DNA from 3 places in the Archangium sp. genome. Region 2 is predicted to be linked to each of the others. Evidence: riboswitches for the same ligand, from Rfam matches in the RefSeq annotation. Region 2 holds a riboswitch; each other region holds the start of a gene.
What was found. Region 2 has a riboswitch for cobalamin ahead of AC16DP_RS28370 (ribonucleoside-diphosphate reductase subunit alpha). Riboswitches for the same ligand answer to the same signal wherever they lie in the genome.
Positions count from the first base shown of each region.

Region 1: it holds a riboswitch for cobalamin, as region 2 does, so the genes downstream of both, AC16DP_RS32990 (hypothetical protein) here and AC16DP_RS28370 (ribonucleoside-diphosphate reductase subunit alpha) in region 2, are expected to answer to the same signal.
Region 3: it holds a riboswitch for cobalamin, as region 2 does, so the genes downstream of both, AC16DP_RS32945 (TonB-dependent receptor plug domain-containing protein) here and AC16DP_RS28370 (ribonucleoside-diphosphate reductase subunit alpha) in region 2, are expected to answer to the same signal.

Region 1 covers NZ_DBNGVP010000135.1:22,417-27,986, forward strand. Annotated here, with positions in the region: tRNA gene AC16DP_RS32970 (tRNA-Glu) at 80-151, shown strand; tRNA gene AC16DP_RS32975 (tRNA-Gly) at 249-322, shown strand; tRNA gene AC16DP_RS32980 (tRNA-Leu) at 351-425, shown strand; gene AC16DP_RS32985 (hypothetical protein) at 427-2,802, opposite strand; cobalamin riboswitch at 2,895-3,115, shown strand; gene AC16DP_RS32990 (hypothetical protein) at 3,256-4,548, shown strand; gene AC16DP_RS32995 (cell surface protein) at 4,554-5,243, shown strand; gene AC16DP_RS33000 (QcrA and Rieske domain-containing protein) at 5,276-5,570, shown strand, end outside.
Region 2 covers NZ_DBNGVP010000117.1:74,016-79,585, reverse strand. Annotated here, with positions in the region: gene AC16DP_RS28375 (ribonucleotide-diphosphate reductase subunit beta) at 1-274, opposite strand, end outside; gene AC16DP_RS28370 (ribonucleoside-diphosphate reductase subunit alpha) at 283-2,718, opposite strand; cobalamin riboswitch at 2,947-3,151, opposite strand; gene AC16DP_RS28365 (serine/threonine-protein kinase) at 3,235-4,203, opposite strand; gene AC16DP_RS28360 (hypothetical protein) at 4,224-4,487, opposite strand; gene AC16DP_RS28355 (DUF3106 domain-containing protein) at 4,484-5,017, opposite strand; gene AC16DP_RS28350 (anti-sigma factor family protein) at 5,017-5,487, opposite strand; gene AC16DP_RS28345 (RNA polymerase sigma factor) at 5,484-5,570, opposite strand, start outside.
Region 3 covers NZ_DBNGVP010000135.1:14,438-20,007, reverse strand. Annotated here, with positions in the region: gene AC16DP_RS32950 (MXAN_6577-like cysteine-rich protein) at 1-1,421, opposite strand, end outside; gene AC16DP_RS32945 (TonB-dependent receptor plug domain-containing protein) at 1,418-3,412, opposite strand; cobalamin riboswitch at 3,464-3,663, opposite strand; gene AC16DP_RS32940 (FHA domain-containing protein) at 3,670-4,236, opposite strand; gene AC16DP_RS32935 (TlpA family protein disulfide reductase) at 4,350-4,553, opposite strand; gene AC16DP_RS32930 (hypothetical protein) at 4,659-4,844, opposite strand; gene AC16DP_RS32925 (hypothetical protein) at 5,065-5,570, opposite strand, start outside.

The DNA.
Region 1 (5,570 bases), on a different contig from region 2:
CCCAGACGAGGCGTGGGACTCGGAGGCCGGGCTCCCAGAAAGGGACCCGGCCTCTTGTCTTTCCGGGTCCCGTTCTCCTGCCCTGTTCGTCTATCGGCGAGGACACCGCGCTCTCAATGCGGAAAGACGGGTTCGACTCCCGTACGGGGTACACGCAACACAAGCTCTTGGATGCGATTGGATCGCAGCACGGCCGTCTACCGTGTGAACAGGGTTCGATTCCCTGCAGGAGCGCTCCAGCAACACACGCGGCCGTGGCCGAGAGGCACGAGGCCCCTGAGCGCCACTCAGGTGTACGCGGGTTCGAATCCCGCCGGCCGCTCTTCGCAGTCCCAGCAGTGGAAGCACATGCCGCGGTAGCCCAACCTGGTAGAGGCGCTGCATTCAGAACGCAGAGGTTGCGGGTTCGACTCCCGCCCGCGGTACTCAGAGATTCATGCCGATGTTTCCCAGCGAGATGCTGGGCCCGAAGATGAGCGCCCAGCGGCCCACTTCCTTGCCCGGTGTGCCATCCGTGGGCCTGGTGAAGTAGGCCTCGCGGAACTCGTAGGCTCCCCAGACGTGGATGCTCAAGGCGGCCTGTCCGCCCGCGGTGCCCCCACCCAGGGGAACGCGGATGCCCAGTCCCGCGACGGCGGCCAGCGTGGGGGGATAGTCGTTCAGCAGGCCTCCCGTCTGCACGAGCCCCACGCCCATCAACCCCAGCTCCAGTCCGAACAGCCCCTCCTTGCCCTGCTCATCCAACAACGTGAGCCGGGACAGCAGGCCGAAGTTCAGCGTGAGCTGCCCCGTCGGCTGATTCAGCCGGTAGAGGCCGCTGGGGATGGTGGCGGTGGCGTACAGGCGCAGCCGCGAGCCCTCGACGGTCGCCGACCACTGCACCGAGGGCAGGCTGGCCCGGGACGATGGAGCCGCCAGCAGGTAGCGCGACTCGTCCACCACGTGGCTGACGCGCACGACGATGCGATCGAACTGCTCCAGCACGTTCTTGAGCCAGAACGTCCGGGGCTCGCCGCCGGGCTGGAGCACCATGCGCTCGTTCACCCGCGCGGCTTCTCGCGAGGTGCCACCGGCGGTGGTGACGTCCACCTCGAGGATGATCTCCTGCAGGCCATCCTCGGGCCGCAGCCGCTCCCGGTGGATGATGATCCGGCAGCTGTCGCGCGCCTCGAAGGGGATGCGTGCCGGCTTGCCGGGCTGGATGCGCTGGGGGTTCCCCTCCTTGTCGGCGCACAGGAACTCGATGATCGGCTCCTCGGACTCGGCCGACGCGCCGAGCGGCGCGGGCACCGAGGCCTCCCGGAGCGCCCGCTGGGTCCGCTCGTACACGACGGCGAGGTCCACCGCGCGCAGGGCCTGTGGCAACCCCTCGAAGCGGTAGCCGAAGCGCAGCGGGACGAAGCCGCTGTTGTTCTCATCGCCGCGCACCCGGAAGCGTCCCTGCTCGGTCCGCACCGAGTAGGCCCCCTCGACGGGCAGCGGCACGAGCCTCGTGCGCTCCCCCGGAGACGCCACCGAGAGCTCCGCCTCCCGGTTGGTGGGGATGAAGTCGATCTTGCCGAAACCGGGAAGCTGGAGGCTCGCGCGAGGGTAGGGGGCCGTGACGGTGTCCGCCGCGGTGGTGGCGATCACGGTCGGGTCCACCTCGGAGCGGGTGGCCGTGAGGGTCAGCCGGTCCGCGCCCAGGCGTCCCACCCGCAGCAGCACGAAGGCCGCCTCTTCCTCCCGGACCACCTGGGCCACGTCGACGGGCTCGCCGTTGGCGCGCCAGTAGAAGGAGCGCGCCTCGGCCGCGCAGCGCGGGTCCACCCGCACCACCACCCGCATGTCCTCCGCGCTCCTCAGCGGCGGCCCCGACACGAGCTCCACCGGACAGTGCAGCAGCTGCAGCACCGCGGAGGCGGTGGTCTCGAGTGCTTCTCCTTTCGAGACGAACACCCGGGGCACCAGGCGCACCCGGAGGCCCAGACTCGAGACGAGGCCCGGTACGGCGCGCACGGAGATTCCGCCCTCGTTCAGCTCGCAGCGGGCGGGGCCACAGTCGACGGACGCGATGGCCTCGGGGTGCGGCAGCGCCAGACGCCCTTCTCCCGTGGAGAGATCCAGGGCGGGCACTCCCGGCAGCACCGAGGACAGGAGGACGCGGCTCGGGCTCAACTGCAGCTCCGAGGACTCGAGCCGCCGGCCCGAGGCGTTGAACGTGAGGACGCCCTCTCCGAAGCGCGCCCCCGCTGGCAGCAGGAAGAGCGGCACGTTCGCCGGCACACCACGGCGCACCGGCAACACGCACGGTTGCGGAGTCTCCGAGGGCCCGGTGTCGAGACAGGCCTCGTGCTCCATCCGCTCGTCGCGATTGGGGCCCGGCCAGAACACCTGCGCTCCCGCCAGTCCCCGCCCGCGCAGCTCGAGCCGCCCCTCGTCCGCGGCCAGCAGCACGCTCGCCGGCTCGACCTCGGGGAAGGCGCCTGTCGCCACGAGCGTGAGTGTCTCCTGCGGGCCCGTGCAGCCGCTCGCGGCGGGTGCCACCTGGAGCGTCACCGGCTGGCCCACGCGTCCACTGCCAGCCCGGGGCGGGCGGACGGAGCGTGAATCCTCGCCCACCGTCCAGCCCTCCGACGCCGGGCCGCAGACGACCCGGTTGGGAAGGAGCAGGAGCTGGCCTCCGATGGGCGCCTGCACGACGGTGGTCTGCGCGACGGGGGCCTGCGCCCGGACCTCGTCACCGAGGAGCGACCACGTGACGAGCAGGGTAATCCACGTTGGAGAAGCACGAAGGACGAAGAGCGGCGGACGCTGCGGCAAGGGACCTCCCTGCGCGAGCGGTATTGGGGGCAGGCGGTTTTGTCAATCGCGCCCGCGGTACTCGCAGTTGACAAGGGATGCCCCGCCGCCATATCCCGCCCACCGTCTTCGGTTCCTCCACCTGCCGGTGGGGACTCGAGGGAATCCGGTGCGAGTCCGGGACTGCCCCGCAGCGGTGAACGGGAACGAAAACCGTCAGGATGCACTGGTCCTCTCCCGAGGGCTGGGAAGCGACGGCCAGTAGGCGAGGTGTCCTCCGCGCGAGGCCACACTGCCCGTAAGTCCGAAAACCTGCCGAGGACCCGTGCCGGTGGCACGGACAACACCGAGGCCTCCGAGGGGAGGCAGCGGGTGCGCCGCCGTGTGCGTCCTCGTCAGGCCGTGTCCGGTCCGCATCCCGCTTCCGCTCCTCGCGCAGGCATTCCGCCCGAGGGGGCGAGGAGCAGGACGCGAATGAAGACGGGAACGATGGGCTCGGGGCGGTTCGGCCGCTTCGTGGTGGTGATGGGTGCGTTGTCGCTGGGGTTGCTGGTCACGGGCTGCGAAGAGGAGTGCGTCGACCAGACCGACTGCGCGAACAAGCAGGGCGCTCCCGCCGAGGGCAAGCGCTACGAGTGCGTGGACAACCGCTGCGTGCAGCGGGACATCGCCGACGCGGGCACCGATGCCGGCAATGATGCCGGGACGGACGCGGGCACCGACGCGGGTACGGATGCTGGCACGGATGCCGGCACCGACGCGGGCGTCACGTGCGCGGACCTGCCGCATGACGCGAAGCTCGGCACGCTGCAACTCCAGACGGGCTTCGTCGCCGCCGAGTCCGTGACGCTCCCCGATGGCATCGGCGCGGTGACGGCCGTGCGCAGTGGCAGCGACTTCAAGCTGTACGGCTTCAATGGCGCCGACGACAGCCTCTACGCGCTCGGTACCTGGCCGGCCATCGCCTCCAGCACGACGCCCCTCCAGGCCATCATCCCCGAGGCGGACATGGGCGCGTTCCCGAGCGGGTTCCTCGCCAACGACGGCACCCGGCTGCTGACCGGCTACACCAAGGGCGAGGCCGGCTTCCCCGGCAAGGTTCTCCTCTACGACACGGTCACTCCGGCCGACACCCGCTACGTCTCCGCCGCCGGCAACTTCTCCGCCGCGGCCGTCCCCGGCGCCTTCCTCATCAACGGCGTGGGCATCGAGGGCGTGACCGGGAGTGACACCGCCATCTACGCGTTGCGGACGGACACCAGGCCCTTCCAGGGCTCGAAGCTGGCGACCTTCCCGGTCTCGGGTGCCTTCAGCGGCTACTCGGCCGTCACGAGCGACAACGTGGCCGTGCTCGGATACGCGACCTCCGATACCTCGACCCCGGATCCGTGGGACACCCTCAACTACCTGACCGCCGTGGCTCCCGCGGTCTACTCGCCGGCCATCACGGGCGGGACGGCCTTCTCGCTCACCAACCCCAACGCGATCGAGATCTACGGGAAGAACGATCTCCAGGGCGTCGCGGGCTTCGGCAAGGGCGTGGCCCTGCACCGCGGTACCTTCACGGCCACGAAGGAGGTCTCGCGCATCGAGCTCACGCTGGGTGGCATCACCCCCAGCACCGTGACCGCGGGTGACCTCACGCCGGTGCTCACCACCAGCAACACCTGCACCAACGTGGTGGTGATGGCTCCCATGGGTGAGGATCTGCTCGTCGGCGTGAAGGACAAGAGCGGCCGCCGGCTCGTCCGTCTGCAGCAGCGCTGAGCGCCATGAGGATGCACGGCACCCTGGCGCGCTGGCGCGCCTGTCTCGTCATGTGCCTGCTCGCCGCGGGCTGCGGGGCTCCCTCCGAGGAGGAGAAGGAGGACCCCGTGGCCCCGGTGGCCTGCGCGAGTGAGAACAACCCGTTCGCCGACAAGGTGGTCTCCTTCACGCCCGGCGACTCCGCCGGCTTCGGCCAGGACGGCTACCCCACCATCGTGCTCGGACCGCCCCGCGGCGGCGGTTCCGGCATGGGCTCGCTGGACGTGCTCTCGCTCGGCGAGCGGGGGGAGATCGTCCTCGAGCTCACCGACCTCGGCGTGGTGGACGGTCCCGGCGTGGACCTGCTCGTCTTCGAGAACCCCTTCGGCGGCTACGCGGAGACGGCCTTCGTGGCGGTGAGCGAGGACGGCCAGACGTGGCGGGAGTTCTCCTGTGACCCCGCGGATGCGGCCCACGGCTACCCCGGCTGCGCGGGCGTGAAGCACGTGTTCTCCACGCCGGACAACGGCATCAGCCCCACGGACCCGTCCGTGGCGGGGGGCGACGGCTTCGACCTGTCCACGCTCGGTGTGGCCCGGGCCCGCTTCATCCGCATCCGGGACAGCGGGCTGAATGGCTACGGCTTCACCTCCGGCGGTTTCGACCTGGACGCCGTCGCGGTGGTGAACGGCTCTCCCCTCTGCGAGTGGAAGTGATGCCCACGCCCCCGCCTCCCGAGACCCCCGGAATGGACCGGCGCACCGTGCTCGGCTCGCTGCTGCACGGCACCTGTGCCCTCGCCGCGCTCTGTACCGGCTGTGGTCCCGAGTGGCGGGAGGCCACCGTGCTCTCGTTCTCCGACGCCGAGGACTGCGGCGTCACCCCCGGCCGTCCCGAGGAGGGCTGGGTGGAGGTGAAGCTCACCGAGTACCCGGCGCTGAGGAAGCTGGGGGGCTCGGCGGTGGTGCGCGTCCCCGAGGCCCTGCTCGACGTGGTGGTCATCCACACCGCGTCGGGCTGCTTCTCCGCCGTCTGGCACATCT
Region 2 (5,570 bases):
GCACGAGGTTGTTCGCCACGATGGAGTCGCCCGTCGCGAAGAAGGCCACCAGCCGCTGGATGAGGTGCCGGTCCGCCGCCGTCATCTTCGAGCGCAGGTCCCCCACGTCCGTCGAGAAGTCCACCTCCTCCACCGTCCAGGTGTTCTTGATGGCGTTGCGGTACATCTCGAAGAAGACCGGGTACTGCATCGGGCGCAGTGTGAGGTTCATGCCTGGGTCCAGCAGGCGCGCACCCGTCTTGGGCGTCGCGTGCGAGACCTTGTTGGACGTCATGTAGGCAATCACTGGCAGGCCTCGCAGGCTTCGGGGTTCTCGAGAGAGCAGGCGATGGCCTGCTCATCGGTGGGCTTCGGCTCGGCTCGGGCCATCTCGCTGACACCGTTCGTCTTCGTGTCCGCGCCGTTCCGGGACGCGTCGGCGGTGGTCTTCGCGATGCGCGTGGCCGGCCGCGAGCGCAGGTAGTACGTCGTCTTCAGCCCCTTCTTCCACGCGTACATGTACATGGAGCTGAGCTGGCCGATGTTCGGCGCCTCCATGAACAGGTTGAGCGACTGGCTCTGGTCGATGAAGGCGCCCCGGTCCGCCGCCATGTCGATCAGCGAGCGCATCGGCAGCTCCCACGCCGTGCGGTAGATGGCCCGCACGTCGGCGGGAATCTCCTCGAGCGACTGGATGGAGCCCTCCGCGAGCTTGATGCGGGCCCGCATGTCCTCGTTCCACAGCCCGAGCGCCTTCAGCTCCTCCACGAGGTAGCGGTTGACCTGGAGGAAGTCCCCCGAGAGCGTCTCGCGCTTGAAGAGGTTGGACACCTGGGGCTCGATGCACTCGTAGCAGCCCGCGATGGACGCGATGGTCGCCGTGGGGGCGATCGCGATCAGCAGCGAGTTGCGCAGGCCCACCTGCTTCACCCGGGCACGCAGCGCGTCCCAGCGCGCCGAGTCCTCGGGGACCACGTTCCACGCGTCGAACTGGAGCTCACCGCGCGCCGCCCGCGTCTCGGAGAAGGCCGGGTGGGCACCGTGCTCGGCCGCCAGCTCCGTCGAGGCGGAGAGCGCGTGGAAGTAGATGTCCTCGGAGATCTTCCGCGAGACGGCCCGCGCCTCGGCGCTGTCGAAGGGCAGGCGCATCTGGAAGAACACGTCCTGCAGGCCCATGATGCCCAGGCCCACCGGGCGCCAGCGGAGGTTCGAGCTCTTCGCCGAGGGGATGGGGTAGTAGTTCAGGTCGATCACCCGAGCCAACTGCCGCACCGCCGTCCGCACCGTCTTCCCCAGCTTCTCCCAGTCGAAGCTCACCCGGCCGCGCTCGTCCACCGACGTGTGCCGCGCGAGGTTGATGGAGCCGAGGTTGCACACGGCCGTCTCGTCCCCTGACGTCACCTCGAGGATCTCCGTGCAGAGATTGGACAGGTGCACGACCCGGCCCGGCAGCGCCGTCTGGTTGCACGCCCGGTTGGACTTGTCCTTGAACGTCATCCACCCGTTCCCGGTCTGCGCCAGCGTCCGCATCATGCGCCCGTACAGCTCGCGCGCCTTCAGCGTCTTCGCCGCCAGGCCCTTCTGCTCGGCCTGCTCGTAGGCGCGCTCGAACTCCTCGCCGTAGAGGTCCGTGAGGTGCGGCACCCCCTTCGGGTCGAAGAGGGACCAGTTCCCATCCGCCTCGACGCGCTTCATGAAGAGGTCGGGGATCCAGTTCGCGAGGTTCAGGTTGTGCGTGCGCCGCGCCTCGTCACCGGTGTTGTCCCGCAGCTCGAGGAACTCCTCCAGGTCCGCGTGCCACGTCTCCAGGTACACGCAGGCCGCGCCCTTGCGCTTCCCACCCTGGTTCACCGCCGCCACCGACGCATCCAGCGTCTTCAGCCACGGGACGATGCCGTTGCTGTGCCCGTTCGTGCTCCCGATCAGCGAGCCGCGCGAGCGCACCCGGTGGTACGCCAGCCCGATGCCTCCCGAGAACTTCGAGAGCATCGCCACGTCCGTGTACCGCTGGTAGATGCTCTCCAGCTCGTCCCCGGGCGAGTCCAGCAGGAAGCACGACGACAGCTGCTCGTGGCACGTGCCCGAGTTGAACAGGGTGGGGGAGCTCGGCACGTACTCGAGCATCGAGAAGAGCCGGTAGAGCTCCAGCGCCTCGGGCACCGTCTCCCCGAGCGCCACCGCGATGCGCATGAAGAAGTGCTGCGGCGTCTCCAGCACCTCGCGCGTCGTCGGGTGCTTGAGCAGGTAGCGGTCATAGACCGTCCGCAGCCCGAAGTACTCGAAGAGCCGGTTGCGCGAGGGGTCGATCGTGTCGTTCAGCTTGCGCGCGTTCGTGGAGACGAGCCGGGCCACGCGCTCGTTCACGAGGCCCAGCTTGTGCGCGGCGGCGATCGACTGCGAGAAGGAGTGGATCTCCTGCCCGGAGACCTCCTTGTCGATGTACGTGGCGAGCAGCCGCGCCGCGAGCTTCGCGTACTCGGGCTCCTCCAGCGTCAGCGAGGCCGCGGTCTGGATGGAGAGCTGATCCAACTCCTGCGTCGAGGCCCCGTCATAGAGGCCGACGATCGTCTTCGTCGCCACGCGGATGGCATCCACCTGGCGCAGCCCGTCGCAACAGCGGCCGATCGCCCGGACGATCTTGTTCAGGTCCGCGCCCTCGAGCACCCCGTTGCGCTTGCGCACCCGCATGGTGGTGTGCGGCGGCGTTGTCGTGGACGTGATGTGGGTTCCGTTCAGCATGCTCCTCCTCCTCCGTTCGCGACCGTGTGGATCCGCGGAGGAAAAGGGCTGCCCGTGTCGCGCATTGCGACGTGCGATGACTCGCCGAGCCGACCCTCGCCCCCCTCGGGCGACTGGAGCACCACAGGAGGAGAAGGGACGGGGCCGCACGGTCACGGGAGTCCGTGGCGCACGGAACCTCCCGCCTCCCCACGAGGCGTCCAGGTCGATTCTCCCCCCGGATTTCTCCCCGAGGGCAGGTGGCTGGCAGGTCTTCGGGCTCGCGAGCCCCCGGCTCATCGCCGGCTCCTACTACCGTCCCCTTCCCAGCCTCTCGGCCAGTGGTGTGGACGGGTTCGTTCTCGCTTACCGCTGCGGGGGCAGCTCCGGATTCACACCGGATTCCCTTTCAAGCCCGGGCCGAGACCCGGGCACCAGCGACGCGCGCCACCGTAAGGGGGGGACCCCAGGCTGTCAAAGGATCAGTGGCGGACGTTCCGGGCCTTGTGTCCTGCTTCGGGCGATCGTACTTCTGCGCTACCTTGGGTGGCCCTTCTCGCGCTCCCAGAGGGCAAGAGCGAGCGCCTGTTGCAGCCCCGCCTGCACCTCGCGCGGGCTGAAGGGCTGGCCCGTGTCCAGCGCCCACGCCAGGAGCGCTCCCGCGAACTCGCCCGCCGTGCGGTAGCGCTGGTTCACGTCCGGCGCCAGCGCCTTGCGGATCACCGCCGCCAGCCGCTTGTCCAGCGTGTCCGGCAGGTTCAGCTTCGCCGCTCGGATGGCCGCCATCACCACCTCGGGGTCGTCGCTGCCGCGCTCGAAGGGGTGGAAGCCCAGCACCAGCTCGTGCAGGACGATGCCCATCGAGAAGAGATCCGAGGCCAGCGTCACCGGGTCCCCGCGCGTCTGCTCCGGCGACAGGTAGTGCAGCTTGCCCGCCGTCACGCCTTCCTCCGGGCCCAGGTCCATCCCGCGCGCCTTGGCCACGCCGAAGTCGCCGAGCTTCACCTCGCACTGTCCGGAGAAGAAGATGTTGGCGGGATTCACGTCCCCGTGCACAAGCTCCAGCGGCCGGCCGGTGCGCGTGCGCGCCTGGTGGAAGCAGGCCAGCGCCCGCAGCACCTCGATGCACACGTGCACGCCCGCGGCCAACGGGATGCGCTGCCCCTGCCGCTCGTGCGCCCGGAGCATCCCGTCCAGGTCTCCACCCAGCAGGAACTCCATGGCGATGAAGTAGCGCCCGAAGGCCTCGCCAATCTCCAGCCGGCGCACCAGGTTCGGGTGCTCCAGCAGGCCCATCAGGTCCGCCTCGCCGGCGAAGGACTCGGCGGTGACGTCCTTGCGCATCAGCTTCAGCGCCACCTTGAAGGGCGTGCCCTTCTCGTCCTTCGCCTCCGCGAGGAAGACCTCCGCCATTCCCCCCGAGCCCAGGCGCGAGCGCAGCACATAGCGCCCGAAACGGCGCGAGGGGATTTCCACGGTCTTGGACGGTGCGGGGGGCGGCTGCACGGTGCCGCCAGTCTACCCCGTCACCGCTTGTCCGCGCCTTCCTCTTCCTTGGACAGCTCCAGCAGCAGGTCCAGGTCCTCCACCGTGTCCAGGCTCTCCAGCAGCTCGAGGTTCTCCACCACCTCCTTGTCCTCCGCGGACAGCTCCGGCGCCGGGGGCCTGGGGGCCGGGGCGCGCTGCTGGGGCGGGGGCGGAGACTGCTTGGAGGGAGGAGGGGACTCGGCGGCCGCGGCCGTGCCCGAGGCCAGCACGGCGGCCAGCATCACCGCGTGGCGCCAGCTCATTGCCGCCGCCTCTCACGCATCCGCTCGCGCATCTGCTCGCGCTGCTCGGGCGTCATCTGCCTCCAGCGCCGCATGTTCTCCATCATCTGCTCGCGCCGCTCCGGGTGCGCCCGCAGGTACGCCCTCATCCGCTGGCGCACCTCCGCCTTGCGCTCGGGGCTCATCCCGCGGAACTCGCGGAAGCGCTCGCGCAGCTGCCGGCGCTCCTCGGGCGTCAGCCGCTGGAACTCGCGCAGGTTGGCCCGCACCCGCTCCCGCTCCTCCTCGGGCATCTGCTTCCAGCGCTCCAGGTTGCCCTGGATGCGCTCGCGCTCCTCCGGCGGCATCGCCTTGAGCTCGCGCAGCTTCGCCCGCAGCGCTTCCTTCTGCTCGGGGGACAGCTGCTGGAAACGCTCGGCCGCCGTCTGGGGCCGCCGCGGCTGCTCCTGCTGTTGAGGCTCCGGCGGCTGGGGCTCCTCCGCCCGGCCCGCTCCGCCCAGCAGCAGCGCCACCATCAGCCCCGCTCGCGCCAGGTTGCTCCGGCCCATCATCACCGCACCTCCAGCTCGTGGAGGCTCGCAATCACCTCCAGGTCCTCGTCATTCTCCAGGCCGACGACGTCGTAGTCCTCGACCACTTCCAGGTTCATCGCCAGCTCCAGCGTGCCCGCGTCCGCCACGTCCAGCGCGGGCTCGCCCGGCGCGGCCGTGTAGAGCGCCAGCCCCGCCACCGCCGCCAGTCCCGCCGCCGGCACCAGCACCGAGGGCCTCAGCCACGCCCGCAGCCGCTCGCCCAGCGTCGGCGGCAGCGCGTCCAGCTTCGCCATCACCTCGCGCCGCATGGCCGGCGAGGGCGTGAACCCGGGCAGCCCGGCCATGCGCGCCACCGTGCGCCGCAGCAGCGCCTCCGTCCCCTGGCAGCCCGCGCAGCTCCCCAGGTGCGCCTCCACCTCGGCGCGCCGCGCGGGCACCAGCTCCCCGTCCACGTACGCCGTCAGGTCTTCCTCGAATGGACAACTCATGCCCTGCTCCTCGCGGGCACGGAGCCCGTCTGCAGTTCCTCCACCTTGCGCGCCACCGCCAGCGTCGCCCGGTGGATGAGGCT
Region 3 (5,570 bases), on a different contig from region 2:
GAGAAACGGCCGGCGGAGGGCAGCGGGCACGACGTCGCCTCCGGGCACCGCAGCGCGAGTGAGGCCACCACGCGGCCGTCCGTGCCGAGCAACACCAGGCCCGTGCCCTGCACGTCGATGAGGTTGAAGTTGCGGTCATAGGTCGCCGCGCCGCCGCAGCTCACGAGCAGCCGCTCGCCCACGGGAGCGAGCCAGAACGGGTTGAGGCAGCCCGTGCCGAGCTCGACGAGCTCCACCGCGCCGCTGCCGGGGTCGATGCGGGCCAGAAACCCGGGGCCTCCGACGGAGTAGTCCCGGGGATCCAGGTTGCCGAGCGCGGCATACACCCGGCCCTGGTGCACGGCGATGCCCGCGGGCGTGGGCACGGTGGTGCGGCCCGGGAAGGGCTTCAGGGCCTCGCCCGTGGGCAATTGGAAGGTGCCCGTAATGGTGGGCGCGGTGGGATCCGCCACCGAGACCCGGACCACCTTGCCGCCCGCGGATGCGTCCGTCTGCAGGTTGCCCAGCAGCGTGACGTACGCGTCCGAGCCCTCCAGCACGAAGCCATACGGGTTGGTGTTCGCGCCGAAGTTCACACTGCCCACGTCGGTGAGCGGGATGCCATCGGGGGAGCGAGGGCCGCGCCGGAGCACCTGCAGCGTGTTGCTCGTGGAGTTGAGGACGAAGACGTAGGGCTCGCGCACGAGGAGGTGGTTGGGAACCAGACCGGTGGCGTTCCAGGCGGGCAGCTCGCCGTAGTCGGAGAGCCGGGCCTGACGCAGCCGCATGGACGCATCCAGCACCAGCAGCACGTCCTGCATGCGCGCGACGGTCTGGGGACTGGTCCCCACCGCCACCGAGGGCCCCTTCACGTCCGGCCCGGCCTGGATGCCCACCACCTGCCCGGTGTTGAAGCACGCGGCGATGACGTCATAGGTGCAGGTGCCGCCCCGGCAGCTCCGCGAGTCCGCGCACACGGTGCCGCAAGCGCCGCAGTGGAAGGCATCCGTGTCCAGGTCCACGCACGAGCGGTCACAGCGCTCCGAGGACGCCAGGGTGCAGGCGGCCTTGCACTGCCCCTGCTCGCACACATGGTCCGGAGCGCAGGCCGTGCCGCCCTCGCCCGCGCAACCGCCACAGTGGGCCGGGTCCGACGTGGTGACGACGCACTCGCCTCCGCACAACGTGGCGCCCGAGCGGCACTGACAGCCCCCCTCGACACACACCTCGGTGGAGGAGCAGACCACGCCACAGGCCCCACAATGGGCCGCGGTGCCGGAAAGGTCCACGCACGTCTCACCGCAGCGGGTCTGTCCCTCGGGGCACAGAGCCCCTTCGTCCGGGCACCCCATCAGACACAGGGACAGTGTCACCAGGAGCAGCGCCGTGTATGCCCCCTCTCCCCCTGGGAGAGGGCTGGGGTGAGGGTCGTTCCTGATCATGGGATCTCCGTCCCGGAGAAAGCCCCGGACACCGACAGGTAGACAGCGCGTCCGGGGAGCGGATAGCCAACGAAGTCCTCGGCACGCGCGTCGAAGAGGTTCTTCACCTCGCACGAAACCGTGAGCTCCGGACGCGAGCCGAGGGTGCTGGACACTCCCGCATGCACGAAGGCGCGCCCCGGCAGCGACATCGAGCCATCCCGGGTGAGGGCATGGGCCGACTGCGCCACCACCTCCACGCGCCCGGTGAGCCACCGGGGTCCCCCCATCACCCGCGCCGCCAGCTTGTGCCGGGGCCGGTAGGGCAGCTCGCGCAGGTAGAAGCGCTCGTCCCGCCGCAGGTCGCTCGACACGGTGAGCGTGTAGCTGAAGGTACCGGAGAGCAGCGGATGCGGACGCCACTCGCCCTCGGCCTCGAGCCCCAGCACCCGCGCGTTGGCGAAGTTGTACGGCCGGGCCGCGCCGGGCGGATAGGCCTCGTAGGAGATGAGGTCCTCGTAGAGGCTCGCGAAGCCGCCCACCGAGGCGAAGGACTCGTCCGAGCGGTGCACCACCGCCGCGTCCGCGTACAGGGCGCTCTCGGGGCGCAGGTCCGGGTTGGGCAGCAGCGTGCCCTGGCGCACGTACAGCTCCAGGAAGGAGGGCGCGCGATGGGCCCGGCCGGCGTTGGCGCGCAGCTCGAAGTCCGCGGGCAGCTCCACGGTGACGCCCACCTTCGGAGACAGCAGCGTGTACGGGCCCGCGCGATCCACGCGCAGCGAGGGCGCGACGGTGAGCTGCCCATCCCACAGCAGCACCTCGTCCATGGCCATCACGCTCGCGCGCAGCCACGCCGGGTCTCCCCCAGCGGCCTCGTTCGTGTCCGCGGCGGTCACGGACTCACCGCCCACGCTCACCAGCGCGGACAGCGCGTGCCACCCGCCCAGCCGCACCTGTCCCTCCAGCTCCACCCCACCCAACTGCTGCACCTGCGGCTCCGGCTGGCTCCAGAGTCCTCCCGCCAGCGAGATCCGGTCCCGGCGGTAGTACGCGCGCGCGTTCGTCCGCACGCCGCCCGGCAGCGAGCCCATCACCCGCAGGCTCGCCGAGCCGCGTCCTCCCGACTGCCGCGCGTCCGTGCTCGGGTTCTGCGCGGTGCCCGCGAGGCCCCGCTCGTCGAAGGACAGCTCCCCCAACAGGTCCGCGGAGAAACCCCCGCCCAGCTCGCGCCGCAACCGCAGCAGGCCCCCTGCCCCATGCGCGTCATTGTTGGTGCGCCGCTGCTCCACGAGCGCATCACCGGGCAGCGTGGGGCTTGGATCAAAGAGGTACGGGAAGCGCCCGCTGGAGGTGCCTCCGTGGACGAGCACCAGCGCCTCGCCGCCCGCGAGCGGCCCCGAGGCCGACAGCCACCCGAGCGCCGTGTCCCAGCTCCCGTACGAGAGCTCACCCGCCACGCGCGCGTCCTTGCCGGGACGGCGGGTGATGATGTTGACGACACCGCCCAGTCCTCCCGAGCCGTAGCGTGCGCCCGCGCCACCGCGCAGCACCTCGAAGCGCTCGGCCATCGCCGCGGGCACGCGCGACAGGTCCGCGATGCCACCGGGCCCATTGAGGGGAATCCCATCGAGCAGCACCAGCGTCGCGTTGGAGGACGCGCCCCGCACCACGAGGCTCTTGCTCTGCCCGTAGCCGCCCACGTCCTGCAGCGTGACGCCCGGCGCCGTGGACAGCATCGCCGCGGTGTCCCGGGCCGCGCCGCCGAACTCGTCCACGCGGATGACGGTGAGGGCACCGCTCGGATCCCTCCGCGACGCGGAGTCCGGGGGCGCGGGGGCCTCGGCCGTCTCCACCACCTGCACGGTGGGCACGCGGAAGGGCTCGCCCTCGGGCGCATCCGGGGCCGGTGCGGCCGGAGTCTCCTGGGGAGGCGGCGCCTGCTGCGCGAGCGCGGTACCACTCGTGATGAGCGCCAGGCAGAGCCACCGCCCGGCGAGGTGCGACCGCCGCATGTCCCCGCCTTCCGCTCTCTCCGTCGAAGAGAGAAGGCCAACGCGGGCAGCTCGCGCCCACACCCCTGGGCAGGTCTCCTGGCTGTCGGACTCTGGCCGAGACGCACGCCGCGTCTCCCAGAAGGGCTCCTCCACCGAGGACCCCTGCCCTGACCTCAGGGCTGCCCGATCACAGTGGCGGGACCGCGCCGGACTCGCACCGGCTTCCCTCTTGAAGGCCCGGCATGGGCACCCAAGGGCAGGCCCTTCCTAGGGGCTCAACCCCCGCGCGTCAAGCCACCGTCGGTGACGTGCGCCGCCGCCCGGGCCCCGCGCGAGTGGCGCGCCAGCCAGTCGAGGATGAACTGATTGAAGGCCGAGAAGTCGACGAAGGTGGCCAGCACGTCCCCGAAGCGCAGCGAGGCCCGGTCGAACAGCGGCGTGGGCCGCCCGGGAATCAACAGCGTGCCGTTGTGCCACGTGCCGTTGTGGCTGCCGTCATCGGCGACGTACCAGACGCCCGTGTGCTTCTCCTCGCTGAAGGTGGCGTGCACCCGCGAGACCGTGGGGTCCTCGACGATGATGTCGTTGTCCGGTGTACGCCCCAACGTGATGCCCGGCACCGGCGTGGTGATGCCCTGTGGGCGCTTGCGCACCTCGAGCACGAGCGGCTCGGCCAGCGTGGGCCGGCGCAACGAGAGGCCCGTCAGGGTGCTTCGGGTGAAGAGGGGACGCACTCCCGCGGGAGGCGCCTCCCACACGAGCACCGGCCAGCGCACGGCGTGTCGCACCGAGTGCGGGTCATCGAGGAACTGAGAAGCGAGGGCGGAGAACTTCAGATGCACGGGACTGCCCTCCAGCACACGAGGGGGTAGTGCAGAGGGTGTGCATGGAGGGTGAGCCAGGCCAGTCCCCCCGGGGGTGGTGAGGGTGGGGAGGACAGTGGCGTTGGAGGTGCTCAGCGGGAGGAGTCGAGCAGTTCACGCACCCGCTTCGCGAGGAAGCCGCGAGAGCGGGGCCCACTGGCAGCGGCGACGAGGTGGCCCCGTGCGTCGATAAAGACGGTGGAAGGCACCTCGCGCACGGAGAGCGGTCCGAGCACCTCACCCGTGGCGAGGGCGACCTGGCCCTGGAGGTTCCACTCGGAGAGGGCGCGGCGCACGAGCGCCTCGTCCTGCTCGAGCGAGAGCAGGAGGAAGCCGACACCCTGGGGCTCGAATTCGTTCCGGACGGCTTCCAGCTCGGGAAACTCCCGAGCACAGGAGTGTCACCTGGGGACCCAGAGGTGGATGACCCAGGGCTTGCCGAGGAGCTGCTCGGAGCCGAGCAGTGGACCGCCGAGCAACCGCACCTGGAAGTCCGCGGGCAGGGGCCGGCGAGGCTTGTCGTAGGGCTCGCACGCGCCCGCGAGGAACGCGAGGGCCACGATGACGAGGAAGAACGAGCGAGGCACGGGGTGAGGATAACACGCGCCCCGGGCGGCCCCTCACCCGCCGGGCCCGTGCCCATCCCCCGTGCCGGACACCTCGCGCGGAAATGAACGCCCCCGTGGCTCACCCTCCGAGGGAAGCCCCGCTGGCACGGCAGCTGCTCTGCGCAGCGGACAACCGCGCCTGGCGAGGCGGCCTCGCTTTGCCGGGGACCGGGCCAGGGCGAAAGTGCCCGAGCACACGTCATTCATCCCGGAACCACGTTGCCGAGATGCCTAGTGCCGCCAGAATCCGCTCTGGCGTTCGCTCTCCCTTGATTTCGGTGACTCTCGGCAGAGACGAAGAGTCACGGGGGGGTTGCGCATATTGCCCAATGCACTCGCCTCCTCGGAGAATGTTGACAACGAACATATCCAGGCTTGGAGAGGCAATCACTCCATACGCGGTCGCAATGGGAATCCGTTCAGACACGGTAACATCAGCGAACCCTATATCGCCGGTTCCGCTAGCAATGAGGAGCCCTCGCGGCGTGTCTTCAAACCGGTACTCCTCTGGAGCGAGTGGCTCGCCCGCATCCTCTTCGAGCACTCGGTGGGCCTCCTGTGCTCGGACGCCTTCGACCAATGCGACATGCCGCAACGGTTGCTGCGGGGGCAAGTCCGAACGCACCTCGCTCTCTGGCAGCGGACAGCCGAGAGACGCCGCCAGGGCCTCCGGAGCGACGTCCTCCACCTCTCCCGCACCGTTTC